Regions from separate parts of the Kribbella sp. NPDC051587 genome, predicted to be linked through region 3. Evidence: riboswitches for the same ligand, from Rfam matches in the RefSeq annotation. Region 3 holds a riboswitch; each other region holds the start of a gene.

The links. Region 3 has a riboswitch for ZMP and ZTP ahead of ACIA49_RS34830 (bifunctional 5,10-methylenetetrahydrofolate dehydrogenase/5,10-methenyltetrahydrofolate cyclohydrolase). Riboswitches for the same ligand answer to the same signal wherever they lie in the genome.
Region 1: it holds a riboswitch for ZMP and ZTP, as region 3 does, so the genes downstream of both, ACIA49_RS27545 (5-aminoimidazole-4-carboxamide ribonucleotide transformylase) here and ACIA49_RS34830 (bifunctional 5,10-methylenetetrahydrofolate dehydrogenase/5,10-methenyltetrahydrofolate cyclohydrolase) in region 3, are expected to answer to the same signal.
Region 2: it holds a riboswitch for ZMP and ZTP, as region 3 does, so the genes downstream of both, ACIA49_RS23585 (glycine hydroxymethyltransferase) here and ACIA49_RS34830 (bifunctional 5,10-methylenetetrahydrofolate dehydrogenase/5,10-methenyltetrahydrofolate cyclohydrolase) in region 3, are expected to answer to the same signal.

Annotation. Positions count from the first base shown of each region.
Region 1 is NZ_JBITDE010000008.1:223,597-233,345, forward strand. It holds gene ilvC (ketol-acid reductoisomerase) at 1-907, opposite strand, end outside; partial or broken gene ilvN (acetolactate synthase small subunit) at 1,083-1,586, opposite strand; gene ACIA49_RS27525 (acetolactate synthase large subunit) at 1,586-3,334, opposite strand; gene ilvD (dihydroxy-acid dehydratase) at 3,888-5,555, opposite strand; gene ACIA49_RS27535 (class I SAM-dependent methyltransferase) at 5,611-6,330, shown strand; gene ACIA49_RS27540 (hypothetical protein) at 6,327-7,316, opposite strand; ZMP/ZTP riboswitch at 7,378-7,457, shown strand; gene ACIA49_RS27545 (5-aminoimidazole-4-carboxamide ribonucleotide transformylase) at 7,475-8,386, shown strand; gene ACIA49_RS27550 (MoaD/ThiS family protein) at 8,514-8,786, opposite strand; gene ACIA49_RS27555 (WD40/YVTN/BNR-like repeat-containing protein) at 8,783-9,749, opposite strand, start outside.
Region 2 is NZ_JBITDE010000006.1:347,351-357,099, forward strand. It holds gene ACIA49_RS23580 (acyl-CoA dehydrogenase family protein) at 3-1,619, shown strand; ZMP/ZTP riboswitch at 1,618-1,700, shown strand; gene ACIA49_RS23585 (glycine hydroxymethyltransferase) at 1,729-3,180, shown strand; gene ACIA49_RS23590 (GbsR/MarR family transcriptional regulator) at 3,245-3,709, shown strand; gene ACIA49_RS23595 (amidase) at 3,645-4,847, opposite strand; gene ACIA49_RS23600 (glycoside hydrolase family 9 protein) at 4,861-6,726, opposite strand; gene ACIA49_RS23605 (winged helix-turn-helix domain-containing protein) at 6,773-7,333, opposite strand; gene ACIA49_RS23610 (nitrite/sulfite reductase) at 7,741-9,429, shown strand; gene ACIA49_RS23615 (hypothetical protein) at 9,426-9,575, shown strand; gene ACIA49_RS23620 (phosphoadenylyl-sulfate reductase) at 9,572-9,749, shown strand, end outside.
Region 3 is NZ_JBITDE010000014.1:10,221-19,969, forward strand. It holds gene ACIA49_RS34810 (tartrate dehydrogenase) at 1-997, shown strand, start outside; gene ACIA49_RS34815 (alpha/beta fold hydrolase) at 994-1,887, shown strand; gene ACIA49_RS34820 (prephenate dehydrogenase) at 2,786-3,850, opposite strand; gene aroH (chorismate mutase) at 3,847-4,215, opposite strand; gene ACIA49_RS34830 (bifunctional 5,10-methylenetetrahydrofolate dehydrogenase/5,10-methenyltetrahydrofolate cyclohydrolase) at 4,258-5,127, opposite strand; ZMP/ZTP riboswitch at 5,152-5,242, opposite strand; gene ACIA49_RS34835 (NUDIX hydrolase) at 5,772-6,386, opposite strand; gene prcA (proteasome subunit alpha) at 6,383-7,249, opposite strand; gene prcB (proteasome subunit beta) at 7,272-8,114, opposite strand; gene ACIA49_RS34850 (ubiquitin-like protein Pup) at 8,123-8,332, opposite strand; gene dop (depupylase/deamidase Dop) at 8,402-9,749, opposite strand, start outside.

The DNA.
Region 1 (9,749 bases), on a different contig from region 3:
GGAACTCCGCGAACTCCGGCGCACCGGCGTCCTGGTCGGCGATGAAGCGGGCCGCGAAGGTGCCGTCGGTGATGTCGTTGAGGACATCCTTCATCCGCGCCTTCACCGACGCGTCGATGATCCGCGGGCCGGAGACGTAGTCGCCGTACTCGGCGGTGTCGGAGACCGACCAGCGCTGCTTGGCGATGCCGCCTTCGTAGATCAGGTCGACGATCAGCTTGAGCTCGTGCAGGCACTCGAAGTACGCGACCTCCGGCTGGTAGCCGGCCTCGGTCAGCGTCTCGAACCCGGCCTGGATCAGCGCGGAGACGCCACCACACAGGACGGCCTGCTCACCGAACAGGTCGGTCTCGGTCTCCTCGGTGAAGGTGGTCTTGATACCGCCGGCGCGCAGGCCGCCGATGCCCTTGGCGTACGACAGCGCCAGGTCCCAGGCCTTGCCGGAGGCGTCCTGCTCGACCGCGACGAGCACCGGGACGCCACGGCCCTCGGTGTACTCGCGCCGGACCAGGTGTCCGGGGCCCTTCGGAGCGACCATGAAGACGTCGACACCGGCCGGGGGCTTGATGTAGCCGAAGCGGATGTTGAAGCCGTGCCCGAAGACGAGCGCGTCGCCGTCGGCCAGGTTCGGCTCGATCGCCTCGGCGTACAGCTTGCGCTGCGCGGGGTCCGGCGCCAGGACGACGATGACGTTGGCCTCTTCGACGGCCTCGGCCGGGGTGACGACGCGCAGGCCCTCGGCCTCGGCCTTGGCGCGGCTCTTCGAGCCCTCGAGCAGGCCGACGCGGACGTCGACGCCGGAGTCACGCAGCGAGAGCGCGTGCGCGTGGCCCTGCGAGCCGTAGCCGAGCACGGCCACGCTCTTGCCCTGGATCACCGACAGGTCGGCGTTGTCGTCGTAGAACATTTCTGCTGCCACTTGGAGCGTTCTCCTCTTGATGGTTGGTACGGCGTCAGCCGTGTCGGGCCGGAGCCACGGGGCGGCCCGGCGGCGGCGCCGGCACCGGGTGATGACGTTCGGGGGGCTGGGCCTGGATCGTCGGGGTTCCCGACTGCACGTGCGGCGGGGGCACCGGGACCGGCCGGAGCGTGCGGTCGGAGATGGAGCGGCTGCCCCGTCCGATCGCCACCATGCCGGACTGCACCAGCTCGCGGACGCCGAAGGGTTCCAGCACCCGGAGCATGGCCTCGAGTTTCTCGGGATTGCCGGTCGCCTCGATCGTGATCGCGTCCGGTGCCACGTCCACCACCTTCGCACGGAACAGCTGGACGGTCTCCAGCACCTGTCCCCTGGTCAGGGTGTCGGCCTTCACCTTCACCAGCAGCAGTTCGCGCTGAACCGTCTGCGTGGGCTCGAGTTCGACGATCTTGATCACGTTCACCAGCTTGTTCAGCTGCTTGGTGATCTGCTCCAAAGGCTGCTCGTCCACGCTGACCGCGATGGTCATCCGGGACACCTCCGGGTGCTCGGTCGGGCCGACCGCGAGGGAGTCGATGTTGAAGCCCCGCCGCGAGATCAGCGCCGCCACCCGGGCCAGCACACCATGCTTGTTCTCGACCAGGATGCTCAACGTGTGCTTCGACATCACAGCTCCTCCGTGTCCCACTTGGGCGCCATGTCACGCGCGATCCGGATCTCGTCGTTGCTGACGCCGGCGGCGACCATCGGCCAGACCATCGCGTCGCGGTGCACGACGAAGTCGACGACTACCGGCTGGTCGGTCACCGACATCGCCTTGTCGATGGTTGCGTCCACCGACGCCTTGTCGGAGCAGCGCAGCCCGACCCCGCCCATCGCCTCGGCCAGCTTGGCGAAGTCCGGGATCCGGTTCGAGTGCAGGTCGGTGTTGGAGTACCGCTTGTCGTAGAACAGCGTCTGCCACTGCCGGACCATGCCCAGCGACTGGTTGTTGATCACGGCAACCTTGATCGGGATGCCCTCGAGCGCACAGGTGACCAGCTCCTGGTTGGTCATCTGGAAGCAGCCGTCACCGTCGATCGCCCACACGGTCTTGTCCGGCCGGGCCACCTTGGCGCCCATCGCGGCCGGCACCGAGTAGCCCATGGTGCCGAGGCCGCCGGAGTTCAGCCAGTGCCGCGGCTTCTCGAACGGCAGGTAGTGCGCGGACCACATCTGGTGCTGCCCGACACCCGCGGTGTAGATCGTGTCCGGGCCGGCGATCTGGCCGATCCGCTGGATCACGTACTGCGGGGACAGGCTGCCGTCCTCAGGCTCGTCGTACCCGAGCGGGTACTTCTCCCGCACCGACACCAGCTGGTTGCGCCAGGTGTCGTACGACGGGGTCCGGCCACTGTTCGCGATCTCGGTCCGCAGGGCGGCGAGCAGGTCGGTGATGACCTCCTTGCAGTCGCCCACGATCGGCACGTCGGCGGCGCGGTTCTTGCCGATCTCGGCCGGGTCGATGTCGGCGTGGATGACCTTCGCCTCAGGCGCGAACGAGTCCAGCTTGCCGGTCACCCGGTCGTCGAAGCGCGCGCCCAGCGTGATCAGCAGATCGGAACGCTGCAGAGCGCCGACCGCGGAGACCGAACCGTGCATACCCGGCATGCCGAAGTGCAGCTCGTGGGTGTCGGGCAGTGCGCCGCGGGCCATCAGCGTGGTGACGACCGGGATGCCGAGCAGCTCGGCGAGCTCCTTCAGCTCCACCTCCGCCTGCGCGCGGATCACCCCGCCACCGACGTACAGGACCGGCTTCTCGGCGGCGACGATCAGCCGCGCCGCCTCACGCACCTGCTTGGGGTGCGGGCGGGTGACCGGGCGGTACCCGGGCAGCGACAGCTCGGTCGGCCACTGGAAGTCGACCTTGGCCTGCATCGCGTCCTTGGTCACGTCCACCAGGACCGGACCGGGCCGGCCGGTGGAGGCGATGTGGAACGCCTCGGCGATCGTGGTCGCGATGTCGTTCGGGTCGTTGACCAGGAAGTTGTGCTTGGTGATCGGCATCGTGATGCCGCGGATGTCGGCCTCCTGGAAAGCGTCCGTCCCGATCGCGGCACTGGCCACCTGACCGGTGATCGCGACCAGCGGGACCGAGTCCATGTAGGCGTCGGCGATCGGCGTGACCAGGTTGGTCGCGCCCGGGCCGGAGGTCGCCATACAGACCCCCACCTTGCCCGACGCGGCGGCGTACCCCTGCGCGGCGTGGCCGGCGCCCTGCTCGTGACGTACCAGGATGTGGCGGATCTGGGTCGAGTCGAGCATCGGGTCGTACGCCGGGAGGATCGCCCCGCCCGGGATGCCGAAGACGGTGTCCACTCCGGCATGTTCCAGTGCGCGGATCAGAGCCTGTGCCCCGGTCAGCTGCTCACTCATGAGTGCCTTCCCTCAATCCAGTCACGTTGATTGGCCTTGCTTTTCGCGACCGATCCATCCTCGCTCGTGGCCGCTGTCCGGGCGCTACTGGGTCTCAGATAGTCGCCCTGGCAACAAAAAACCCCTTCCGCCGGGTTGGCTGAAGGGGCGCGCTCGACTCGGAGGTCGCGTCAGTCGGCGCGCCGCACAAGTACGAGGAGAATCGATCGCATGTAGGCATTATTCGCCCGCCGACAACCCCCAGGTCAAGTTCAGCCCCGGTCCATCCCACCATCCGAGACGTCCGTCCCATCCCCTGGCACCTCGCCGCCCGGCCCTCGGCGCGGCGCATGTGAACGGATATCCCCTGAAATGGTCCCTTCTCCCCTGAAATAACGAGCAGAGAAGGGGCACTTTGAAGGGTTATCCCCTCAAATTGCCGTGGGGCGGGCAGGGCGGGAGCGGTGGCAGGGCGGGAGCGGGGCGGAGCGGTGGCAGGGCGGGAGCGGGGCGGAGCGGTGGCAGGGCGGGAGCGGGGCGGAGCGGTGGCAGGGCGGTGCGGGGCGGGGTTCGGTCAGCCGCAGGTGGCGCCCTGGGAGGCCGAACCGACCAGGCGGACGTACTTGCCGAGGACGCCCTTGGTGATCGCGGGCTGCTGGGGCGACCAGCCTTCGGTACGGCGGGTCAGTTCGTCGGCGTCGACGTGGAGTTCGAGCGTGCGGTTGGCGACGTCGAGGGTGATCCGGTCGCCGTCGCGGACGAACGCGATCGGCCCGCCGTCGACGGCTTCGGGCGCGACATGGCCGACGCACAACCCCGTCGTACCGCCGGAGAACCGGCCGTCGGTGAGCAGCAGCACGTCCTTGCCGAGGCCGGCGCCCTTGATCGCGCCGGTGACCGCGAGCATCTCGCGCATCCCCGGCCCGCCCTTCGGGCCTTCGTAGCGGATCACGACGACGTCGCCCGGGTTCAGTTCCGGTACGGCGTCCATCGCGGCCCGCTCGCCGTCGAAGACGCGCGCCGTACCCTCGAACACGTCGGAGTCGAACCCGGCGCTCTTCACGACCGCACCTTCGGGCGCGAGCGAGCCGTGCAGGATCGTGATCCCGCCGGTCGGGTGGATCGGCTTGTCCAGCGCGCGGATGATCGCCCCGTCGACGTCCGGCGGCGCGATGTCGGCGAGGTTCTCCGCCATCGTCCTGCCGGTCACGGTGAGGCAGTCGCCGTGCAGGAGACCCGCGTCGAGCAGCGCCCGCATGATCACCGGGATCCCGCCGACGCGGTCGACGTCCGTCATCACATAGCGGCCGAACGGCTTCAGGTCACCCAGGTGCGGGACCTTCTCGCCGACCCGGTTGAAGTCGGCCAGGGTCAGCTCGACCTCGGCCTCGCGCGCGATCGCGAGCAGGTGCAGTACGGCGTTGGTCGAGCCACCGAGCGCCATCACGACGGCGATCGCGTTCTCGAAGGCTTCCTTGGTGAGGATCTGCCGGGCCGTGATCCCCTTCTGCAGAAGGCCGACCACGGCCTCGCCGGACTTGCGCGCGTACCCGTCACGCCGGCGATCCACCGCGGGCGGCGCGGCCGATCCGGGCAGCGACATCCCGAGAGCCTCGGCGGATGCGGCCATCGTGTTGGCGGTGTACATACCACCGCACGCACCTTCACCCGGGCAGATCGCCCGCTCGACCGCGTCGACCTCCTCGCGAGTGATCAGCCCGCGAACACACGCACCGACCGCCTCGAAGGCGTCGATGATCGTCACGTCCTTGTCGCCCAAACGGCCAGGCATGATCGAACCGGCGTACAGGAAGACGGACGCCAGGTCGAGCCGGGCCGCGGCCATCAGCATGCCGGGCAAGGATTTGTCGCAGCCGGCCAGCAGGACCGAGCCGTCGAGACGCTCGGCCTCCATCACGGTCTCGACCGAGTCGGCGATGATCTCGCGGCTGACGAGTGAGTAGTGCATGCCGACATGGCCCATCGAGATGCCGTCGGAGACGCTGATCGTGCCGAACTCCAGCGGGTACCCACCGGCCGCGTGCACGCCCTCCTTGACCGCCTTCGCGAGCCGGTCCAGCGAGAGGTTGCACGGGGTGATCTCGTTCCAGCTCGACGCGACCCCGACCTGTGGCTTCACCCAGTCGTCGTCCCCCATGCCGACCGCTCGGAGCATCCCTCGGCTCGCGGTAGCTTCCAGTCCATCGGTGACAGTGCGGCTGCGGGGCTTCACATCAACCATGGGCCCCACTGTAAACACTTTGCGCCCACGCTTTGGCCTCTCTAGCGTTCGCCGGGTGGATGATCCTTACGGTGACGAGCAACTGGTCGAGCTGTACGACCTCGACAACCCTCCCGGCGACGACACGGGCTACTTCCATGCGGTGGCCGACTCGCTGAAGGCCGCGAAGATCATCGATCTCGGCTGCGGTACCGGGCTGCTCGCGCGCGCACTGGCGGTGGAGGGGCGCGAGGTGATCGGCATCGATCCGAGCCCGACGATGCTCAACTACGCCCGCCGTACGCCGTCGTCCGTCACCTGGATCGACGGTGACGCCGGCGTGATCGAGCCGACCGGCGATGTCGATGTCGTGTTCTGCACCGGGAACACGCTGATGCACATCCCGTCACTCGCCCCGACGTTCGCCGCGATCGCGGGCGCGCTCCGCAAGGGCGGCGTACTGGTCTTCGAGTCGCGGAACCCCGCGGCCCGGGCGTGGGAGTCGTGGACCCGCGAAGCGACGTACGGGGATCGCGACACCCCGATCGGGCACCTCACCGAATGGCTCGACCTCATCGAGGTCAGTGACGACGGGCGCGTCGTCTTCGACGCACACAACCTGTACGACGACGGCCGCGACGACGTCTATCGCAGCGAGCTGTTCTTCCGGTCGGTCGAGGAGATCTCGAAGGCGCTGGAGGAGGCCGGGTTCACCGTCAATGTGTATGCCGGCTGGCACGAGCAGCCGTTCGAGCCGGACTCCCGCCTGATGGTCTTCCGCGCCGAGAAGGCCTAGTCCATCTGCCTCGTGAGGGCGTCGGCGAAACCCGTCAGGCCGCCGACGTAACCCCACGGGACACTCTCGATCCGGCCCTCGGTGCGGGTGGCGTGCTCCATCGCCTCCCGCTTCGCACTCGCCCACTTGAGCGCGAACGCCATCGCCCCGTTGGCCGAGACGTCCGCGGGGTCCGGCGTACGGCCGTCGTTCCACCACTTGCCGCGGGCGGCGAGCAACTGCGGTCGCCGAGCGGTGACGCCGCTCGCGTAGCGCTTCATTCGCTCGACTTTCGTCCGCTCCTTGTCGGAAGCGATCTCGAGCCAGACCTCGTTGAACACGTTGGCCGCGATCGTGCACAGCACGCTGCCCGGCCGCGCCCGCTCGACGACACCGTCGCCGAACTCGATCAGCTCAGCCAACTCGAGACCGGACCACTTCTTCGCCAGCACCTGAACCCGACCGGTGTGCGCTGCGTAGCTGCCTGGGTGACGGACGAGAGCGGCGTGAAAGATCTCCGCCTTGTCCTCCAACTCCGCTTGCAGTCCCAAGGCCGCCCACTGCAGCACCTCCCACGGGACCGCGTCGTCGGCCGCCGAGACGATCGCGCCCTGCAACACCTCGGCCGCCGTACGGAGAATGTCGTGGAACATCGTGAACCGCTGCGCCGACACGTCCTTGGCCCGCTGCGCGGTCCGCACCGCCCACGCCTCGAAGACCAGCGTCTGCCCGTACCAGAGCAGCAGATCCGGATCCTTCGGGTAGGCCTCCAGCCGCAGCTCCAACTGTTCGCTCCGCCCCACCGCCGCCTTGGCGAGGCCGGTGGCGCGGATCGACCGCAGGTTCGTGTTGGCCGGCGTGACCTTGAGCAACGCCAGTCCGGTGGACAGATCTCCCCGCCGTACCGCCGCGTACGCCGCGTCGAGGTCAGCGTCGAGCCAGGCCTGGTCCAGCGTCAGGCCGGACACGTCGACGCCCGGCGCCGCCTTCCGCGAGAAGATCCCCATTCGCGGATGGTAAGACCGTTCCGGCGGCTCTGGACCCCAATTGCACGTTCCTGCAATAAGCTTGACCTACCGCGACTGGCGCGGGTGGGTCACCACCGGGGAGCGGCCGACTACGTGGCGTCGACCGCCTGGGCGCCTCCAGCTTCTGGAGGCCCCTCATGCGCTACGGAATGAACCCCCACCAGCCCGCCACGCTCGCCGTGATCGGAGCCCGCGCTCCGTTCACGGTCGTCGCCGGAAACCCGTCGTACCTCAACGTTCTCGACGCCCTGACCGGCTGGCAACTCGTCCGCGAAGCCGCTGCCGCTTTCGGGGTGCCGGCAGCGGCGTCGTACAAGCACGTCTCCCCCGCCGGCGCCGCCCTCGGTACGTCGGTCGCCGACGCGTACCGCCGCGCCCGCGACGCCGACCCCAAGTCGTCGTACGGCGATTTCGTCGCGGTCTCGCACCCGGTGGATCTTGAACTGGCTGGGGTGCTGCGTCGTGTCGTGAGCGACGGGATCATCGCGCCGGGCTTCGAGCCCGGTGTGGTGGAGATCCTGGCCGCGAAGAAGCGCGGCACGTATCTGGTCCTGGAAGCGGACCCTGCCTTCGAGCCGCCGTTTGAGGAGGTGCGCGAGCTTTACGGTCTCCGGCTGACTCAGCACCGCGACGACCTCCCGCTGACTCGAGACCTCCTGAGCCCAGAGGTCCCATCGGCGGCTGCCGACGACCTCCTGCTCGGCCTGATCGTCGTCCGCTACGCCCAGTCCAACACCGTCGCCCTCTTGAAGGACGGCATGGCCATCGGCATCGGCGCCGGTCAACAATCCCGCGTCGACTGCACCCACCTAGCCGGCCTCAAAGCCGCCTCCTGGCAGTCCCGCCACTCAACCGAGCCCTTGACCGGCGTCTCCATGGTCTCCGACGGCGCCCTCCCCTTCCCCGACAACGTGGAAGAAGCGGCCCACTTCGGCGTAGCCCACATCGCCGAACCCGCCAACTCCATCCGCTCCGACGAAATCGCCGCCGCCTGCCGTGCAGCCAGCATCACCTGGTCTCCCACGGGAGTCCGCCTCTTCCGCCACTGACACGTTCCACTGCGGACCGCCACCACTCACTAACCTTCCCGGCACCTGGTCCCGCACGCTCACGCAGCAGGCGAGAACTCCCCGTCAGAGGCACTTGATGAGTGGGGGCGGTCCGCCTCCGCGCGGCTCAGCCGCCGGCGACGCTGGGGAGGATCAGGAGGTGGTCGCCGTCGGTGAGGGGGGTGTCGGGGCCGGCTAGGTCGCGGACGTTGTCCTGGCCGAGGAAGAGGTTGACGTGCCGCCGGACGGCGCCTTGCTCGTCGATGAGGCGGCGGCGCAGTGGGGCGTCGAGGGCGGTGAGGACGCTGCGGACTGTTGGGTCCGGGCCGGGGTCGACGGTGACGCGCTCGGCGCCGGCCGCGAACGGGCGCAGTACGGGTGGGAGGTCGAGGGTGATCACAGGACCGCGGCCCGCAGGGTGAGTACGTCGGGGAGGTGGCGAGCGACCTCGGTCCAGGTGTCGCCCGCGTCGGCGCTGGCGTAGACGCAGCCGTCGCGGGTGCCGACGTACACGCCGGCCGGGTCGGCGGTGTCGGTGGTCAGCGCGTCGCGCAGGACGGGGACGTAGGAGACGTCGGGCAGGCCGTTGGCCAACGGCTCCCAGGTTGCACCCGCGTCGCGCGAGCGGTAGACGCGGCAGGTGGCGTCGGGAGGAATTCGGTTGCCGTCAGCAACCAGCGGGAACACGTACACGGTGTCGGGTTCGTGCGGGTGCACGGCGATCGGGAAGCCGAAGTCCGACGGCAGTCCGTCCGCGATCGACTTCCAGATCTGACCACCGTCGTCGGACCGGTAGACCCCGTGATGGTTCTGCGCGAACAGCCGCTCCGGTACGGCGGGGTGCCCCGCGAGCTTGTGGACACACTGACCGAACTCCGGATCCGGGTCGGGCAGGAAGTACGCCTTGATCCCGTGATTGGCCGGCGACCACGTCGTACCGCCGTCGGTCGTCTGATAGACCCCGCCGGTCGACATCGCGACGCTCATCCGCGCGGGGTCGGTCGGATGCGGCAGCACCGTGTGGACAGCCTGACCGCCGAAGCCCGCACCCCACTGCTCACGATGCGGGTGGTCCCACAGCCCGCGGACAAGCTCGAACCTCACTCCCCCGTCGGTCGACTTCCACAACGCCGACGGCTGGCTCCCGGCGTACACGACACCAGGCTCGACGCCCGGCTGGATCTGCCACACCCGCTCCAGCGACGCATCCGTCCCCTCGGGGAACCCGATCGCGCCCTCCGGCGGTTCGTCCCAGGTCGCACCGAGGTCGTCGGAGTGGAAGACCGCCGGCCCCCAGTGTTCGCTCGTCCCACCCACGAACAGCCGCGGCCGTTCACCGCGAATGTCGATGCCCACGGCGTAC
Region 2 (9,749 bases), on a different contig from region 3:
ATATGGCGGACCCAAACGCTGTAACGAATCAGGCTCCCCCACTGCAAGGGGTGAACTTCTTCACCCGGGACGCGGCTCTCGGTGACGCTTTGCGCCCGTACGCCGACCTCTCCGACGATCCCGGTCTGGTCCGGATCGGAGCGCTCGCGGGATCGCAGGAAGCGCTCTCTCATGCTCTCCCGGCGAACCAGTACCCACCCGTTCTGCGGACTCACGACCGGTACGGGAACCGGGTCGACGAGGTCGAGTTCCACCCGTCGTGGCACTGGCTGATGGAGCAGGCCGTCGGCTTCGGGCTGCAGGCCGCGCCGTGGACGAGTGACCGACCTTCGCCGCATCTGACGCGGGCCGCGGGGTTCTACGTCTGGTCGCAGGTCGAACCGGGCCACGGCTGCCCGATCTCGATGACGTACGCCGCCGTACCGGCGTTGCGGGCTGACGATCGGCTCGCAGCCGAGTGGGTTCCGCAGTTGGCTGCGACCCAGTACGACGTACGCCGGTTGCCCGGGGCAGCCAAGCGTGGCGTGCTGGCCGGGATGGGGATGACCGAGAAGCAGGGTGGATCCGATGTCCGGGCCAACCTGACGACGGCGACGCCCACCGGCGAGGAATACCTGCTGAACGGGCATAAGTGGTTCTGCTCCGCGCCGCAGGTCGACGTGTTCCTGGTGCTCGCGCAGGCGCCGGACGGGTTGAGCTGTTTCGTCGTACCGCGAGTCCTTGCTGATGGCAACCGGAACACGTTCGCCCTGCAGCGGCTGAAGGACAAGCTCGGCAACCGCTCCAACGCCTCCAGCGAGGTCGAGTTCCACAACACCATCGGCTACCGCCTGGGCGATGAAGGCGCCGGCGTCCGCACCATCATCGAGATGGTCGCGGCCACCCGCCTCGACTGCGTCCTGGGCTCCGCGGCCCTGCAAAGAAGAGCCCTCGTCGAAGCCACCTGGCACGCCCAGCACCGAAGCGCCTTCGGCGGCCTCCTGATCGACAAACCCGCCATGCTCAACGTGCTGGCCGACCTGGCGATCGAGAGCGAAGCAGCAACCGCTCTCTCGATGCGTCTGGCAGCGGCGGTTGATGCACCCGATGACGAGCGCGCCCGGGCGTTCCGGCGGATCGGGTTGCCGTTGGCGAAGTTCTGGGTGTGCAAGCGGACGTCGTTCCTGGTGGCGGAGGCGTTGGAGTGCCTCGGCGGGAACGGGTTCGTGGAGGAGTCCGGACTGCCGCTGCTCTTCCGGGAGTCGCCGTTGAACTCGATCTGGGAGGGGTCGGGCAACGTGAATGCGCTCGACGTACTGCGCGCGCTCCGGCGACCGGAGTCCCTGGAGGCCTGGCTGTTGGAGGTCGGCGCGGCGCAGGGCGCTGATCACCGCCTGGACGCGGCAGTGAGCGACGTACTGCAGGCTCTGTCCGACATCGAAGGTGCTGAGGCCGGAGCGCGGAGATTGGCGGCGCGAATGGCGTTGTGCCTGCAGGCCTCCCTGCTGGTGCGCTACTCGACGCCAGCAGTTGCAGACGCGTTCGTGGCGTCGCGACTGGCCGGCGACTGGGGCGGCGTGTTCGGGACGTTGCCGCGGACGACGCCGTTCCGGGACATCGTCGAGCGCACGATAGGCTGACCGCTGTCGCGACTGGCGCGCTGAAGGTGGAGAACCACCGGGGAGCGAAACCCGTCGGCACCGTGCGCCTGGGTGCCTTCGACCCACTGCAACCGCAGGAGAGACTTCGATGACTCACCAACCCTTCGACGCCGCCGCTGCGTCGGCCGCGTACAACAACGCCCTGCAGGTGATCGCCTCGGTCGAGCCGACCATCGCGGGCGCGATCAAGGCCGAGCTGGCCGACCAGCGCTCCTCGCTGAAGCTGATCGCGAGTGAGAACTACGCCTCCCCCGCCACCTTGCTGACGATGGGCAACTGGCTGTCCGACAAGTACGCCGAGGGCACCGTCGGGCACCGCTTCTACGCCGGCTGCCAGAACGTGGACACGGTCGAGACCGCCGCGGCCGAGCACGCCAAGGCGCTCTTCGACGCCCCGCACGCCTACGTCCAGCCGCACTCCGGGATCGACGCCAACCTGGTCGCCTTCTGGGCGATCCTGGCCCAGCGGATCGAGTCCCCGGCGCTGGCCGAGGTCGGCGCCAAGCACGTCAACGACCTGTCCGACGAGGACTGGACCAAGCTCCGCAAGGCGCTCGGCGACCAGAAGATGCTCGGCATGTCGCTGGACGCCGGCGGCCACCTGACCCACGGCTTCCGCCCGAACATCTCCGGCAAGATGTTCAACCAGCACTCCTACGGCACCAACGCCGAGACCGGCCTGCTCGACTACGACGAGGTCGCCCGCAAGGCCCGTGAGTTCAAGCCGCTGATCCTGATCGCCGGCTACTCGGCCTACCCGCGCAAGGTCAACTTCGCCAAGATGCGCGAGATCGCCGACGAGGTCGGCGCGACCCTGATGGTCGACATGGCGCACTTCGCCGGTCTGGTCGCGGGCAAGGTCTTCACCGGCGACTTCGACCCGGTACCGCACGCGCACGTCACCACGACCACCACGCACAAGTCCCTGCGCGGACCGCGCGGCGGCATGGTGCTCTGCCAGCCCGAGTACGCCGAGTCGGTCGACCGCGGTTGCCCGATGGTCCTCGGTGGCCCGCTCAGCCAGACGATGGCCGCCAAGGCGGTCGCGCTGGCCGAGGCCCGCCAGCCGTCGTTCCAGACCTACGCGCAGGCCGTCGCCGACAACGCGGTCACCCTCGCCGAGAGTCTGATGAAGCGTGGCGTCAAGCTCGTCACCGACGGTACGGAGAACCACCTGGTCCTGCTCGACGTCTCGTCGTACGGGATCACCGGCCGCCAGGCCGAGTCGGCACTGCTCGACGCGGGCATCGTCACCAACCGCAACGCGGTCCCCCGCGACCCGAACGGCGCCTGGTACACCTCGGGCGTCCGGATCGGTACGCCGGCGCTGACCACGCGCGGGTTCGGTGCCGACGAGTTCGACAAGGTCGCCGAGCTGATCGTGGACGTGCTGTCCGCGACCACGCCGACCACCACGGCCGCCGGTGCGCCCTCGAAGGCCAAGTACGTGCTGGCCGACGGAGTCGCCGACAAGACCCGCGCCGCGTCGGCCGAGATCCTCGACAAGCACCCGCTCTACCCGGGCCTCGAGCTCAGCTGATCACCCTCACGAGCACCCGTTTCCGCAGCCGCGGGACGGGTGCTCGTTTGTGTAAGGTTCAATCATGGCGCCCACCCCTGAAGAGATCAGTCAGTACGTCGAACGCTTCGCGGGTGTGATGGCGAACAGCGGCGTACCGACGATGTCGGCCCGGGTGATGGGCCGGATGCTGGTCAGTCCCGACGGGACCATGACCGCGGCCGAGCTGGCCGACACCCTGAAGATCAGCCAGCCCGCGGTCTCCGGCGCGGTCCGGCAGCTGATCCAGATGTCGTTCATCTCGCGGGAGCGGATGCCCGGTTCGCGCAAGGACCACTACCGGATTCGCGAGGACGTCTTCGCCGCGATCCTCGAACGCCGCAACCAGGCGCTGACCGAGTGGGCCGCCAGCAGCAGCTACGGCGCGAGCCTGTTCGGCCCCGACACGACCGTCGGCCGCCGGCTCTCCGAGGCCGCCGACTTCTTCAGCTTCGTGCACGCCGATCTCGAGCAGACCATGAAGGACTGGCGCGCCGAACATCCACGCTGACCATCAGTTGCTTGGCCACCGCCAGCGCGGTCGCGTCGTCGCCATGCGGCGCGACCACCTGCACTCCGACGGGAAGCCCGTCGAGCAGTCCGGCCGGCACACTCACGGCCGGATGCCCGGTTACGTTGAAGGCCCAGCACGGGTCACCGACGACGATGTTCTCGTTGGACTGGTCGTAGCCGTGGGCAACGGTCAGCGTCGTCGGCGTCACCAGCGCGTCGACCACGTCGAACAGATCGGCAAGCGCAGTGTTGTTGTGATCCCGCACCTGGCGGGCGCGGGAGGCTTCTGCCGCGGTGACGCCGCGTCCGGCGTCCAGCGCGGACAACGCCTGCCACGCGTCATCAGTCGGGAGCAGGTCCAGCGGTACGTCGACCACCTCAACCGCTGACAAACAGCCACGCACAACCCGATCGACGCCCGGATCCACGGCGTACGAACTGAGGCTGGACAGGTAGGCGACCCGAAAGGGGCCGTCGGCAAGGATCGGCACCGGCCAGTGCGGCAACGCGGTCGGGTCCAGCCGATGCGGTCCACTGACCAGACTCGTCGCCAGCATCACGTCGTCCAGGTTCGCGCCGATCACCCCGGCGGTCGTCAACCCACCGAGCGCCCGCCCGACGGCGCGCGGCACTCGCCCGAGCGTCCCCTTGAACCCCACCAACCCACAGAACGACGCCGGAATCCTGAGCGACCCACCGCTGTCCCCACCAGTCGCCAGCGGTACGACGCCCGCCGCCACCGCGGCCGCTCCCCCAGCCGTCGACCCGCCTGGCGACCGCGTGACATCCCACGGGTTCCGCGTGTACTCGGACCCGTTCCACCCATACGTCTGCGACCCGGGACCCGGCCGCGCCCGCGTCGCCGTACCGATCGGGATCGCCCCCGCCGCCAGCAACCGCTCCAGGATCGGCGACTCCGGCGGCGTCCGCGCCTTCACCAGAAACGGCACCCCGGCCAGGGCCCCGGAAGTGTCCACCTCGCGAGCCAGCTGAATCGCCGTACCGGCATCAAGCTCCTCCAGGAAATGCAGCACCGGATCGAGCCGGCGCGCCGCGTCCAGCGCCTCCTCGACAACCTCAACCGCATCCAGCGAACCCGCCCGAACCCCAGCCGCGATCTCCCCCGCACTCAGCACCCCGCAACTGTAATCACCGGGTGAGGGCGTAGACGGCGATGGCGGCGAAGTCGTCGGCGGGTTCGGAGGCTTGCCAGGAGCGGACGTCGTCGACGTAGCGCGAGCCGTGGCCGGTGAACTCGGCGTAGGCGTCGACGCCGTTGGCCGGGCACGGATTCATGCCGTCGAGGTTGTCACCAAGCCCTTCCTCGAAGAGCTCGGCCGAGTTCGGCCCGTTGACCACCGCACCCACGACCTGGCGGCCGGTGATGTTGCCGATCTGGTGGTGTGGGCAACGGCCGGGGTTCGCGCCGACGCCGACCATGAACGACACACCCCACGCGTTGGCCCCGAAGGCCCAGTCGAGCTGCTGCGCCCCGAAGGCGTCGTACCGGCGGTCTCCGGTCGCCTTGCGGTAGAGGCGTGCGGTCGCGGACAGGCCGAAGGTGTGCGGTACGGCGTCAAAGTTGGCGTACTCCGCCCCCGCCCGGAAGGGATCACCGGCGGCACGCTTGGCCCCGATCTCGAGCTGCACCCGCAGATCACCCGTCAGCTTGCGAACCAGCGGACGGTCCGACCGCGCCGCGCGGATCAAGTCCGCATGCGCCAGCGCGCTCACGTCGTACAGGTTGAGCGTGTCGCCGCCCGCCTCGTGCTGCAGATACTGATCGGCCCAGTACGACGCCTGCCGTACCCAACCGGATGCCCGTCGATCGCCCAACCGCTGAGCCGCCAGCGCCAGTTCAGTCGCACCCAACTCGAGGTCATCCCGCCACGCCGACTCTGGGTAGAACGCGAACGGCAACGACGTCACCAACTGGCCGACATTAGTGGTCTTCGCCATTGCGTAGATCTGCGCCGCGGTCTCCAGGTGTTTGCGAGCCAGCTTGCGATCGGTCCGCGCCTCGACCTGGGCCGCGAGCGCGAAGGCGGCCGCCGTCCGGCCGGCCAGGTTCGGGCTGATCGGCTTGCCCGGAGCCGCGGCGCGGAACACCGGCCGGTTGCGCAGATGACGTTCAGCCGGAGCGGTCAGGTGGTCGTCCGCCTCCGGCAGCCGCCAGATGTCGTGATCCCCGATGAACGTCTCTTCGGCGTTCCCGGTCCCGACCCCGACCTGGATGTAGAGGGTCTTCGACCGCTCGTCCCACATCTTGTCCAGCCAGGTGAGCCCGTGCCGAGCTTCGTTCAGTACTTTGCGATCCGGTTGCCGCGCGTCCCGGGTCGATGCCCACAGCAACGATTCCGAGTACGCCGCGATGTGCGTGAACTTCAGGTAGTCCCCGGCGTCGTACCAGCCGCCCTCGACGTCCACCGGACCACCGATCCGGCGCAACTCCCCCACCGTCTGATCGGTATCCGGGTCGACGAACGTCGGCGTCTCATACACCGACGCCGACCGATCCGTCAGGTGCGCCGGCTTGCGCCCGAGCGACCCCGGTACGACGTTTGCTCCGTCGCGCTGCTCGGTGAAGAACGTCACCGCCTTGTCCTTCGCCGACGTCGCGAGCGCGTCACCATCAGCGCGGACGACAAAGGCAGGTGACGACGCGACCCCAGGCACCTCGACCCGATACGTCCCCGGCACCCACAAGCGTGAGAGGTCCAGTGCGGACACGTGCTGGTACTTCGCGTTCCACTCCCCCAGTTCGGCGCCGACGCGCCCGGTGAGCACCTTCCGGCCGTGGCCGTCCACCACCCGGAAGGCGCGGCCGGTCACAGCACCCTGGCTCAGGACATACGCCGCCTTGCCGTCGAAGGCGCCGTACCCGAGCTGATTGACCCGGACCGCGCCTCCGGCGCCGACATCTGCCGAGACCGGACCGACGAACCCCAGCACCAGCCCTGCCGCCACCACTACCGACCCCACCCGCCGCAACGCCTTCACCACGACCTCCTCCATCAACAGTTAGGAAAGTTTCCTGTTGATCCGAGGAAAAGTACAGGGGTCAGGGCTGCGCCGGCACCCCTTGGGCGAACAGATACACCGGCTCGGCATCCGGCTCGGTCGAGGGCTGGTCGACGTACTCCTCGAGAACGTCCTGCAGCCGGCCGCGGAGCTCGGCGAGCCGCTCGGGCGTCAGGCGCAGCCAGACATCGAGCGTCAACTCCGCCTCGGCCCACGCCGTGCCGTACTCCGGGCGACGCGCAACCCAGTCGCGAACCTTGGCCGCGCGGTACGTGACATTGCTCTCCTCGGCCACGCCACCGATCAGCTCCGCGCCCGGCTCGTCATCGCCGAGACGCCACGAGTACGACGACCAGACGCTCTTCCACCACCGCTCGCGCTTGTCCTTGGCCAGCTCGGGGACCTCCTCGATCACCCCGGCGGTCGCGAGCACCTTGAGGTGATGACTGATGTTGCCGACCATCTCCCCTGTGGTGGCCGCCAGGATCGAGACTGTGGACGGTCCGTCGACGGCCAGGAGGTCCAGCAGTCGGCGCCGTAACGGATGATCCACGGCCTGGACCCGGGACGCTCCGGGAGTGCGGGCCTTCTTGGGTGACATGCCTTCCAGGGTAATTAGACAAGATCGCTTGTACAAGTCCCATTGCCTGCACGATTTCAGGCGTGGAAGAATTCCCACCAGACTGATGGAGATAGCCACATCGTGAGATCGCATCTCGCGATGCAGGATGATGGGTTGATTTGTCAGCCGTTCCCGCTGACTCTTGTGAACATGCTCGCTGCCCGCTCCACTCACCTCGTAGGTCGGATTCATGTCGACCTCGGGCGGATGCGCAGCGCCATCTGTTGTCCTTCGATGTTCTGACAGCCACCCCGCCGGGCCTGCTCGAGGCCCCCTGATCTCCCCGATCACCGCTGGGTGCGCACCGCGCAGACGCATCGAACCGACGACGTTTCGATCCCCCCTGCGGCGGACGCACCTGTCCCAAGGACAAGGACACCTGCCGGATGACTGGCGTCACCTCCGCCCCTGCCAAAGCGCCCCGCCCCCGTAAGGGCAAGGGCGAGGGTCAGTGGGCCCTCGGTTACCGCGAGCCGCTGAACAAGAACGAGGAGAACAAGAAGAACGACGACGGCCTGAACGTCCGGGCCCGGATCGAGAACGTCTACGCGCACCGCGGCTTCGACTCGATCGACCCCGCCGACCTGCGCGGCCGCTTCCGCTGGTGGGGTCTCTACACCCAGCGCAGGCCCGGGATCGACGGCGGCAAGACCGCGACGCTGGAGCCCGAGGAGCTCGACGACAAGTTCTTCATGCTCCGGGTCCGCATCGAGGGCGGCCAGCTGAGCACCGAGCAGCTCCGGGTGATCGCCGAGATCTCCACCACCTACGCCCGCGACACCGCGGACATCACCGACCGGCAGAACATCCAGCTGCACTGGATCCGGGTCGAGGACGTCCCCGCGATCTGGCAGAAGCTGGAGGCCGTCGGGCTCTACACCACCGAGGCCTGTGGCGACGTCCCGCGCGTCATCATCTCCTCCCCCGTCGCCGGGATCGCCGCGGACGAGATCATCGACCCGACGCCGGCCATCGACGAGATCGTCGAGAAGTACATCGGCAGCACCGAGTTCTCGAACCTGCCGCGCAAGTTCAAGACCGCGATGACCGGTCACCCGTCGCACGACGTCGTACCGGAAGTGAACGACATCAGCTTCGTCGGTGTCGTGCACCCCGAGCACGGTCCGGGCTTCGACCTGTGGGTCGGCGGCGGACTCTCCACCACGCCGATGCTCGCGCAGCGGGTCGGCGCGTGGATCCCGCTCGACGAGGTGCACCTGGCCTGGAAGGGTGTCGTCAGCATCTTCCGCGACTACGGCTACCGCCGGCTGCGGAACCGGGCCCGGCTGAAGTACCTGGTCGCCGACTGGGGGATGGACAAGTTCCGCGAGGTCCTGGAGAGCGACAAGTACCTCGGCCGGAAACTGATCGACGGCCCCGCGCCCGAGATCCCCGCGGTCCAGGGCGACCACGTCGGCATCTATCCGCAGCAGGACGGCCGGTACTACGTCGGTGTCGCGCCGGTCGTGGGCCGGGTGTCGGGCAGCTCGCTGGCCAAGGTGGCCGAGGTCGTCGCGGCGCACGGCTCGGACCGGATCCGAACCACGGCACAGCAGAAGTTCCTGGTGCTGGACGTCGAGGAGGACAAGGTCGAGTCGCTGGTGGCGGCCTTGGACGGCCTCGGCTACCAGGCCCGGCCGTCGGCCTGGCGGCGGAACACGATGGCCTGCACCGGCATCGAGTTCTGCAAGCTCGCCATCGTCGAGACGAAGGCCCGCGCCGCGAAACTGATCGACGAGCTCGAGGAGCGGATCCCCGACCTCGACGTACCGATCACGGTGAACGTCAACGGCTGCCCGAACTCCTGCGCCCGGATCCAGGTCGCCGACATCGGCCTCAAGGGCCAGCTGGTACTCGATGCCGAAGGCAACCGGGTCCCCGGCTACCAGGTCCACCTCGGCGGTGGCCTCGGCCTCGACGCCGGCTTCGGCCGCAAGCTGCGCGGTCACAAGGTCACGTCCGACGGACTGGCCGACTACGTCGAGCGGATCACCCAGAACTACCTGAAAGAGCGGTCCGAGGGCGAGCGCTTCGCCCAGTGGGCAGTCCGTGCCGAGGAAGGGGCTTTGCAATGAGTGAGAGAGCCGCACCGTTGTACTGCCCGTACTGCGGGGATGAGGACCTCCGGCCGTCGGAGGAAGGGCATGGCGCGTGGGAGTGCCGGCCGTGTGCACGGGTGTTCTCGCTCAAGATGATCGGGTTGCGGGTGAACGTCGAATGAGTACTGACCTGAAGTCGCTCGCCGAGGAGGCCAACGTTCGACTGGCCGACGCCTCGGCACAGGAAGTGCTGGCGTGGGCGCGGGAGACCTTCGGGGACGACCTCGTGGTGACCGCTTCGATGGCAGACGGGGCGCTCCCCCACCTGGCGGCCGAGGCGGCTCCCGGCGTCGACG
Region 3 (9,749 bases):
CGCGGCCTGCCAGGTCCTCGACGCCGTCGGCCGCCGCCACGGCATCAGCTTCGCGTACGACGAGTTCGACTGGTCCTGCCGCCGGTACGTCGAACTCGGCGCGATGATGCCGACCGACGGACTCGACCAGATCCGCCACCACGACGCGATCTTCCTCGGCGCGGTCGGTGATCCGTCGGTCCCCGATCACGTGTCGCTGTGGGGGTTGCTGATCCCGATCCGCCGCGGGTTCCAGCAGTACGTGAACCTGCGGCCGGTGAAGGTCTTCGAGGGTGTCGAGAGTCCGGTACGGCGGGCGCGGGCCGGCGAGGTCGACCTCGTGGTCGTCCGGGAGAACGTCGAGGGCGAGTACGGCGAGATCGGGGGCCGGCTGAATCGCAGGTTCCCCGAGGAGCTCGCCGTCCAGGAGTCGGTGTTCACGCGGACCGGCGTCTCGCGGATCGCGGAGTACGCGTTCACGTTGGCGGCCGGTCGTCGCGGGCACGTGACGTCGGCGACGAAGTCGAACGGGATCATCCACACGATGCCCTTCTGGGACGAGATCGTCGCCGAGACCGCGGCCCGGCACCCATCGGTGGCTTGGAACTCCGAGCACATCGACGCGCTCTGCGCCAAGGTCGTGCTCGATCCGGCGCGGTTCGACGTGATCGTCGGCTCCAACCTGTTCGGCGACATCCTGAGTGACCTGACCGCGGCCGTTGCCGGGAGCATCGGTATCGCGCCGGCGGCGAACCTCAACCCGTCGCGCGAGTTCCCGTCGATGTTCGAGCCGGTGCACGGCTCGGCGCCCGATATCGCCGGGCGCGGCATCGCGAATCCGCTGGGTGCGATCTGGACGGCCGCGATGATGCTCGATCATCTGGAGCACCCCGAGGCGGCTGATCAGATTCGGACGGCGATGGCCGACGTACTGGCGAAGACACCGATCCGGACGCCGGACCTCGGCGGTACCGCGACCACTGTGGAGTTCACCCGCGCCCTCCTGGAGTTCACATGAGCCTGCCGCTCGCCTTCAGCTACCAGAAGATCGATGCCGACGGCATCGAGATCAACTGCGCGGTCGCCGGTTCCGGGCCGCCACTTCTGCTGCTGCACGGCTACCCGCAGACGCACGCCATCTGGCATCACGTCGCGCCAGCGCTCGCGGCCGACTACACCGTCGTACTGACCGATCTGCGCGGGTACGGCGACAGTGCGAAGCCTGCACCGACCGCCGGGGACCACGAGTATTCGAAACGCGCGATGGCGCGTGACCAGCTGCTCGTGATGAGGTCGCTCGGCTTCGATCGGTTCGGGCTGGTCGGTCACGACCGTGGTGGGCGGGTCGCGCACCGGCTCGCGCTCGACTCCCCCGAAGCCGTCTCGAAGCTGGCCGTGCTCGACATCGTGCCGACCCGCCACACCTTCGAGAACGCCGACCTCGCGTTCGGCCTCGGATACTTCCACTGGTTCTTCCTTGCCGCCGGCAACGGCATCCCCGAACGACTGATCGGCGGCGACCCCGAGTTCTGGATCACCGCCCGGATGAACGCCCGCCACCACGGCGGCTCCGCCTTCGACCCGGCCGCCATGCGCGAATACATCCGCTGCTTCTCCGACCCAGCCGCCATCGCCGCCTCCTGCGCCGACTACCGAGCCGCCGCCGGAGTCGACCTCGCCCACGACCGCGCCGACACAGGCCGCCGGTTGGCGATGCCGCTCCTTGCCCTGTGGGGTGAACACGGCTTCGTCGGCGGCAACTACGACGTACTGACCGTCTGGTCGGAATACGCCGCCGACGTCCGCGGCCGCGCCCTTCCCTGCGACCACTACCTCCCGGAGGAGCAACCCGCGCTGGTCGTCGAGTCACTCCGCGACTTCTTCGCCGACACAACCGACTGCACGTAGTCACCCGTCGCCTCCGTCGCGCCGCGCCGGGTGTGCGGGTGTGGCGATCCCGCCACTACCTGCAGTCGTTCATGCGGCCGGCTCGGTACGGCGGCTGGTTACTCGCCGCCGCGGCCTGCTGACAGAGACGGGTGGCGGGGCGGTCTTTGGCTGAGGGGGATGGTGCGGTCGGCGACCATGTGTACGTTGCTTGGGCTTCCGGGCTTTGGTTGCGGCTAGTGACGAGGAGGCCTAAATAGTGACCTCCGCTGTGGTTCTGCAGTTGCTGGGTCGCTGGGGGTGCCGCTGCGACTCGGCCGGCCCGGGGAACGTCGTTAATTGGTGCATTTTCGTCACCGAGTCCCCAAACTCCACCAACTAACGCGACCAGCCCGCGCCGATGTTCCGCCCGCTCGTTATCGGTGACTTTTCGGCAACACAGCACCTGTCGCGCTACGGCTCCCAAACCGGTTTGGGGAGGGTTCGCCGCGCCCGAACAGCGATCTGGGGAGGATTCACCCCCCGGATCGGTCCTAGATCCGCCCCAAACGGCCCGACCCCGAAACCTGATCCTCCCCAAACCGGTTTGGGGAGGATCGCCTGCCAAATCGCCACGGCACATAGCGCCGAAAGGTTCACCGACAACGCAGGTCGTGGACCTCAGCAACAGCCCGGAAGCCCAGGCAACGGACACGCAGTCGCCGGCCGCACCAACCCCCGCAACCAGGCACCCAGCCCAGCCACCCGCCACTGTAAATCGGCCGCCGCGGCGAGCAACCAACCGCCGTACCGAACCGGCCGCATCGGAGCGAACGCGCGCCCGGACCGGCCGCAGGCCGAGGAGCGCGGGAGCGCCAGTTTGTGGATACTCCGGGCCGCCCCTTGGCGCCAGGGCTCCACAAAGGGAGCGAAGTACGGATTAGCGGTGGACGACCCAGCCTCGGTCGGTGAGGGTGGCGACCAATTGGTCGTCGGAGCCTGGTTGGACCAGCAGTTCGACTTCACCGACTGGGCGGCCGGGGCTGTGGTCGATGCGGAGGTCTTCGACGTTGGCGCCGGAGGCGGCGGCGTCGTTGAAGAGGCGGGCCAGTTGGCCGGGGCGGTCGGGGATGGTGACGAGGACGCTGACCAGGTCGATGTGCGGGGCGCCGTGCTTGCCGGGGACGCGGATCGCGCCGGAGACGCCGCGGGCGAGCATGGTGGTGAGCTCGTCGCCGGCCTCTTCTTTGCCGAGGGCAACCAGTACGCGGTCGAGTTCGTCGCGGATCTGCTCGAGCAGGCCGGTGAGGGCGGCCGAGTTCGCCGAGACGATTTGGGTCCACAGGCCGGGGTCGCCGGCGGCGATGCGGGTCACGTCGCGAACGCCTTGGCCGGACAGTTGCAGGTGTGAGTTCGGGGCGTCGACGAGGGTGCCTGCAGCCAGGGACGACATCAGCTGCGGCAGGTGGGAGACGCGGGCGACGGCCATGTCGTGGTCCTCGACCGACAGCTCGACGGTCCGCGCGCCGCACGCCTCGGCGAGGCAGCGGACGAGCTCGACGGCCTCGGGCGAGCTCGTCTCGTGCGGGGTGATCGCCCAAGTTGCACCGTCGAACAGGTCAGCACGCGCGGCCAGTGGGCCGTTGCGCTCCGAACCGGCCATCGGGTGACTGCCGACGTACCGGGTCAGGTCCGCCGACAGCAGCCGGGCGTCGGTCAGCGGCTTCGACTTCACACTCGCGGCGTCGGTGACGATCGCGTCGGTCTGCGCGAGCTGCTCGGCGATCACCGAGCCGACGTGATCCGGCGGTACGGCGACCACCACGAGCTGCGGTTCGATCTGCACCAGCCGTGATCCGGCGCCGATGCGCTCGGCCATCAGCGCGTTGTCGGGATTGGCGTCGACCAGCTCCACGACGACACCCAACCGGGCCAGGGCGAGGCCGATCGACGTACCGATGAGTCCGGCGCCGACGATGCGAACCGGGCCACGTAGTTCGGTCACTGGGCGCCTGTCAGGTCGGGACGGAGCGCGGTCGCGCCGTGCAGGTAGACGTGCTGGATCTTGTCGCGGGAACGATCCGACTCGGTGTGCACCATCAACCGCACCACGCGCGGCAGCGCATGCGGTACGGCGATCTCCTGCATGCACATCAGCGGTACGTCGGTCAGTCCGATCTGACGGCCGGCGACCGCCGGGAACTCGGAGCTCAGGTCCGGCGTGACGGTGAACAGGATGCTGATCAGGTCCGCGCTGTCCAGATCATTCGCCTCCAGGACGGCCTTCACCAACTCTGCGGTCCGCTCGAGCAGGTGCTCGCGCTCGTCCGCATCCAGTTGGGTGGCTCCCCGGATCGCCCGCACCGCCACGTCACGCCTCCTCGTCAAAACTGTTCCGGCAACCTCTACAGCCTAGGCCAGAGTCTCCACGGACTGGACAGCCGTCTCGGAAACCTCGGCCGCGTCGACGGTCTGCTCCAGCAGCAGCGCGATCGTCATCGGCCCGACCCCGCCCGGAACCGGCGTGATCAGGCGAGCCACCTCGGACGCCTCACCGAAGTGCACGTCGCCGACATTGCCTTCGTTGTATCCGGCATCGATCACCACCGCGCCCGGCTTCAGCCAGTCGCCCCGGACGAAGTTCGCCTTGCCGACCGCGGCGACCACGATGTCCGCCGTACGGACGATGTCGGGCAGCCCGACGGTGCGCGAGTGGGTGTAGGTCACGGTGGCATCCGATGCCAGCAGCAACATCCCGGCCGGCTTGCCGAGGATCGGGCTGCGGCCGATCACGACCGCGTGCGCTCCGGACAGCGGTACGTCGTAGGCCTCGAGCAGCCGCATGATCCCGCCCGGCGTACACGACCGGAACCCGGGCTCGCCGAACGCCATCGCCGCGAACGAGTGCATGGTCACCCCGTCGACGTCCTTGCGCGGGTCGATCGCCTCGAAGGCCGCGCGCTCGTCGATGTGGCTCGGCACCGGGTGCTGCAGCAGGATCCCGTGCACCTCGGGATCGCTCGATAGTTCGGTGAGCGTCGCGACCAGTTCGGCGGTGGTGGTCTCGGCCGGCAGCACGACGCTGCGTGAGCCGATCCCGGCCTTCTTGCTGCGGTTCTGCTTCATCCGCACGTACGTCGCGGAGGCCGGGTCGTCACCGACGAGCACGGTCGCAAGGCACGGCTGCACCCCGGATGATTCGCGCAGCTTCTCGGCACGAACGGCGGCGTTCGTCACCATCTCGGCGGCGAGGTCGGTCCCGATCATCAGTTCGGCGGTCATGGGCGCACTCCTCTGGGCAACAAGTCGAAATGCCCAGGCGCGCGGCGACAGCCGGATCCTCCGGCAGGCCGCTCCCCGGTGGTACTCCACCTCAACGCCAGTCGCAGACCCAGCGCCAGCATACCTTCGCCCACGCCTGCTCCCCCTCACCACCGCTCGCCCCGCCGACGCTGCTGGTGGTGGGCCCGCCGTTGACTCCGCTACCGCGGCTACGGACGAGTTTGGTCACAGGAGCGCGTTCAGACCCACCGGGCCAGACCACCACGGCGTCGCGGCCCAGCCGACGAACACGCCCGACGACGCCAGCCACACACGGCTTCGCAGGTCCCCTGCCCAACAGAGGCGCAGTACCTCGGAGATCTGACTGCCGGCATCGACAGACTCTCCGCCGGCCGGCAATCGCGGCCAACTCCAGCAATCGGCCACCAGCCATTTCACTGGCTAGCCACTGGAATGAGGGGTTCTACACCCTCATACGGGTACCTAACCCCGCATTTCGGTGGCTAGCCAGGCAAATCGGGTCCCCGCGATCGCGAGCCGAGCGGGACAAGCGGCGTTGCGGTTCCGGTGGGTGGGTGGCCTTGATCCGATGGTTAGGGGCCAGCGGGATGGGGCGAACTGAGCCCGGGCGGAGCGGGGCGGAGTTAGAGGAGGTTCGCGTGATCCAGGGCCGCGTAGGCGGTGTCGGTGCCGGTCATGGCGCCCGGCGTCCGGAGTTCGGCGCGGAACTCTTCCACGCTGAGCTCGACCGGGACACAGTCCTCGGCGTCGTCGAGTTGCTGTTTGCCGTTGGGACGGCAGCCGCGGGCGATGGCGACGTACTTGCGGAAGGTGGACGACGTACCGGCCCAGAGCCAGCCGACGATCTCGATGCTTTCGCAGGTGTAGCCGGTCTCTTCTTCGAGTTCGCGGGCGCCGCCGGCCTCGGGCTCCTCCCCCGGGTCGATCAGTCCGCCGGGCAGGTTGGTGACGACGCTGTCGGGACCGGGACGGAACATCCGGACCGTCACGATCCGGCCGTCCGGGGTCAGCGGCAGCACGGTGACGCCGCTGGCGATCCTCTCCGCGGACTCCGGTCCGGTGACGTCCCAGTCGACCTCGTGCCCGTTGGGCATCCGGTAGTGGCGGACGCGCACGGTCAGGAACCGCTGATAGGCGACCTTCTCGCCCAGCAGCTCCCATGGCTGCGGGTCGGCGGCCCGAGACGACTCAGCCGTCACGTCGGACGTGACGGCTGAGTCGGTGGTTCGGTCCGTCACAGCGGACGACTGTCGTCGGGGTCCTCCGGCGGCGCGATCGGCGCATCGTCATCGTCCGCAGACGAAGACGAGGATGACGCTGACGACGTTCCGGCCGAGGTCGCGGGTTCGGCGTCGGCCGACGCGGCGGCTTCCGCGGTGGCCTCCTCGATGTCGGCGGCCGGCTGGGACTCGGACAGGATCCGGGCCAGCGTCTCTTCCGAGATCCGCTTGAACTTCCGCACCTGGGACCGGGTCCGGTCCAGTACGGCGACCTCGAGCTGGTCCGAGGTCAGTTCACGCGGCTCGGAGCTGTCGTGACCGAGGGCGTCGACGGCCAGGCGCAGTGCCCCGGCCAGCGAGATGCCTTCGGTGTAGTGCTCACCGACGTACTCCGCGACCTGCTCGGCCTGACCACCCATCACCGCATAGCCACGGACGTCGGCGATCGAGCCGTCGTAGGTGAGCCGGTAGATCTGGTCGTCGGCCGTGGAGGCGCCGATCTCGGCGACCAGGATCTCGACCTCGAGCGGCTTCTCGCCACCGGAGGAGAAGATCGCGCCGAGGGTCTGCGCATACGCGTTGGCCAGCGCCCGGCCGGTGACGTCGCGCCGGTCGTAGGAGTACCCGCGCATGTCGGCCAGGCGCACGCCGGCGATCCGCAGGTTCTCGAACTCGTTGTAGCGGCCGACGGCGGCGAACGCCATCCGGTCGTAGATCTCGGCCACCTTGTGCAACGCGGGCGAACGGTTCTCCGCGACGAACAGGATGCCGTCGGCATACTGCAGCGCGATCGCGCTGCGGCCCTTGGCGATGCCCTTGCGGGCGAAATCCGCCCGGTCGCGCATCAGCTGTTCAGGGGATACGTAGAACGGCGTGCTCATTCGTCCTCTATCAGTCGATGGGTCAGGTCAGGGACGCCGAAGCGGGGCCGTCGGGACGCTCATGGCGCTGCGCCCAGGCCGCGTCGACCAGCGTGGCGACCTCGTCCTCGGGCAGCCGCTGGTAGCCGTCGGCGGTGACCACGCCGATCACCGGGAAGATCCGCCGCAGCATGTCCGGGCCGCCGGTGGCCGAGTCGTCGTCGGCCGCGTCGATCAGCGACTGGATCGCCACCGTCGCGCAGTCGGTCGCCGACAGGTCCTCGCGGTACAGCTTCTTCAGCGCGCCCCGGGCGAACAGCGAGCCCGAACCGACACTGTGGAAGTGAGTCTCCTCGTACCGGCCGCCGGTGGCGTCGTAGGAGAAGATCCGCCCGCCCTTACGGTCGTGGTCGTAGCCCGCGAACAGCGGCACCACGGCCAGTCCCTGCATCGCCATCGCGAGGTTGCCCCGGATCAGCGCGCTCAGCCGGTTGGACTTGCCGTCCAGGCTGAGCGTGGTGCCTTCGAGCTTCTCGTAGTGCTCGAGCTCGACCTGGAACAGCCGGACCATCTCGATCCCGAACCCGGCCGATCCGGCGAACGCGACCGCCGAGTACTCGTCGGCGGGGAACACCTTCTCGATGTCCCGCGAGGCGATGATGTTGCCCATCGTGGCCCGCCGGTCGCCGGCCATCAGCACGCCACCCGCGAAGGTGGCCGCGACGATCGTCGTACCGTGCGGGACCTGGTCGGAGAAGTCGGCCTGCCCCAGGCTGCGCCGTCCGGGCAACAGGTCGGGCGCGTGCCCGGCCAGGAAGTCCATGAACGACGTGCCACCTGGGGTCAGGAAGGCTTCCGGCAACCGGCCGGAGGCATCAAATGTCATCGAGCGGTTCACTCCCCACCCTTTTGCACGAACCCGCGGACGAACTCCTCGGCGTTCTCCTCGAGCACCTCGTCGATCTCGTCGAGGATCGAGTCGACGTCCTCGTCGAGCCGTTCCTTGCGCTCGGCCACGTCTTCCGACGTGGTCGACTGCTCGACCTCTTCCTCGGTCGTCGAACGCTTCGGCTGCTTGTGCTGCTGCCCGCCGTCCTTCGCCATCGCACACACCTCCTAGAACCGCAGTGGAAGAGACGCCCAACCGCTCTCCCGTTGCTTCTAAGAGCGACCCTACCCGGCGGCACCCCCAGTGATGGTGCGAACCAGGTCACTCGCGGTGTCGCACTGGTCCAGAAGGGCACCGACATGGGCTTTCGTGCCCCGCAGCGGGTCCAGGGTCGGGATCCGCTGCAGCGACTCCTTGCCCGGCAGATCGAAGATCACCGAGTCCCAGGAAGCGGCCGCGACCTGCGGCGCGTACTGCTGCATGCAGCGGCCGCGGAAGTAGGCGCGGGTGTCGGTCGGCGGGTGCGAGACCGCCATCCGGATCTCCTCGTCGGTGACGACACGCTTCATCCGGCCGGAGCTGACGAGTTTGTAGTACAAGCCCTTGTCCGGGCGCAGGTCGGCGTACTGCAGGTCGACCAGGTGCAGCTTCGGGTCGTCCCACTCCAGGCCGTCGCGGTCGCGGTAGGACTGCAGCAGCTTGTACTTCGCGACCCAGTCGAGCTGGTCGGCCAGCTTCATCGGATCGATCGCCAACTGGTCGAGCACCTGCTCCCAGCGGTGCAGCACGTCCTTGGTCTGGCGGTCCGCGTCGTCGCCGTACTTGTCCTCGACGTACTTACGCGCCTGCTCCAGATACTCGGTCTGCAACTGGACCGCGGTCAGCTTGCGGCCGTCCTTCAACGTCATCAGATGCTGGCAGGACGGGTCGTGGCTGATCTCGTGCAGCGCCTGGACCGGGCGGTCGACGCCCAGGTCGTCGGTCAGCCAGCCGTCCTCGATCATCGCCAGCACCAGCGACGTCGTCCCGACCTTCAGGTACGTCGAGATCTCCGACAGGTTCGCGTCCCCGATGATCACGTGCAGCCGGCGGTAGCGGTCCGGGTTCGCGTGCGGCTCGTCGCGGGTGTTGATGATCGGCCGCTTCAGCGTCGTCTCCAGGCCGACCTCGACCTCGAAGTAGTCCGCGCGCTGGCTGATCTGGAACCCGTTCGTGCCACCGTCCTGGCCGATCCCGACCCGGCCGGCGCCGGTGACGACCTGGCGGCTGACGAAGAACGGCGTCAGGTGCCGCACGATCGACGCGAACGGCGTCGACCGGCGCATCAGGTAGTTCTCGTGCGACCCGTACGACGCGCCCTTGTTGTCGGTGTTGTTCTTGTAGAGGTTCAGCTGCGGCGCACCAGGGATCTGCCGGGCCTGCCGCGCGCCCTCCATGATCACGAGCTCGCCGGCCTTGTCCCAGACCACCACGTCGCGCGGGTTGGTGCATTCGGGGGCCGAGTACTCCGGGTGGGCATGGTCGACGTACAGCCGGGCGCCGTTGGTGAGGATGACGTTGGCCAGGCCGGTCTCCTCGTCGGTGAGCTGGCTGGTGTCGGCCACCTCCCGGCTCAGGTCGAAGCCGCGCGCG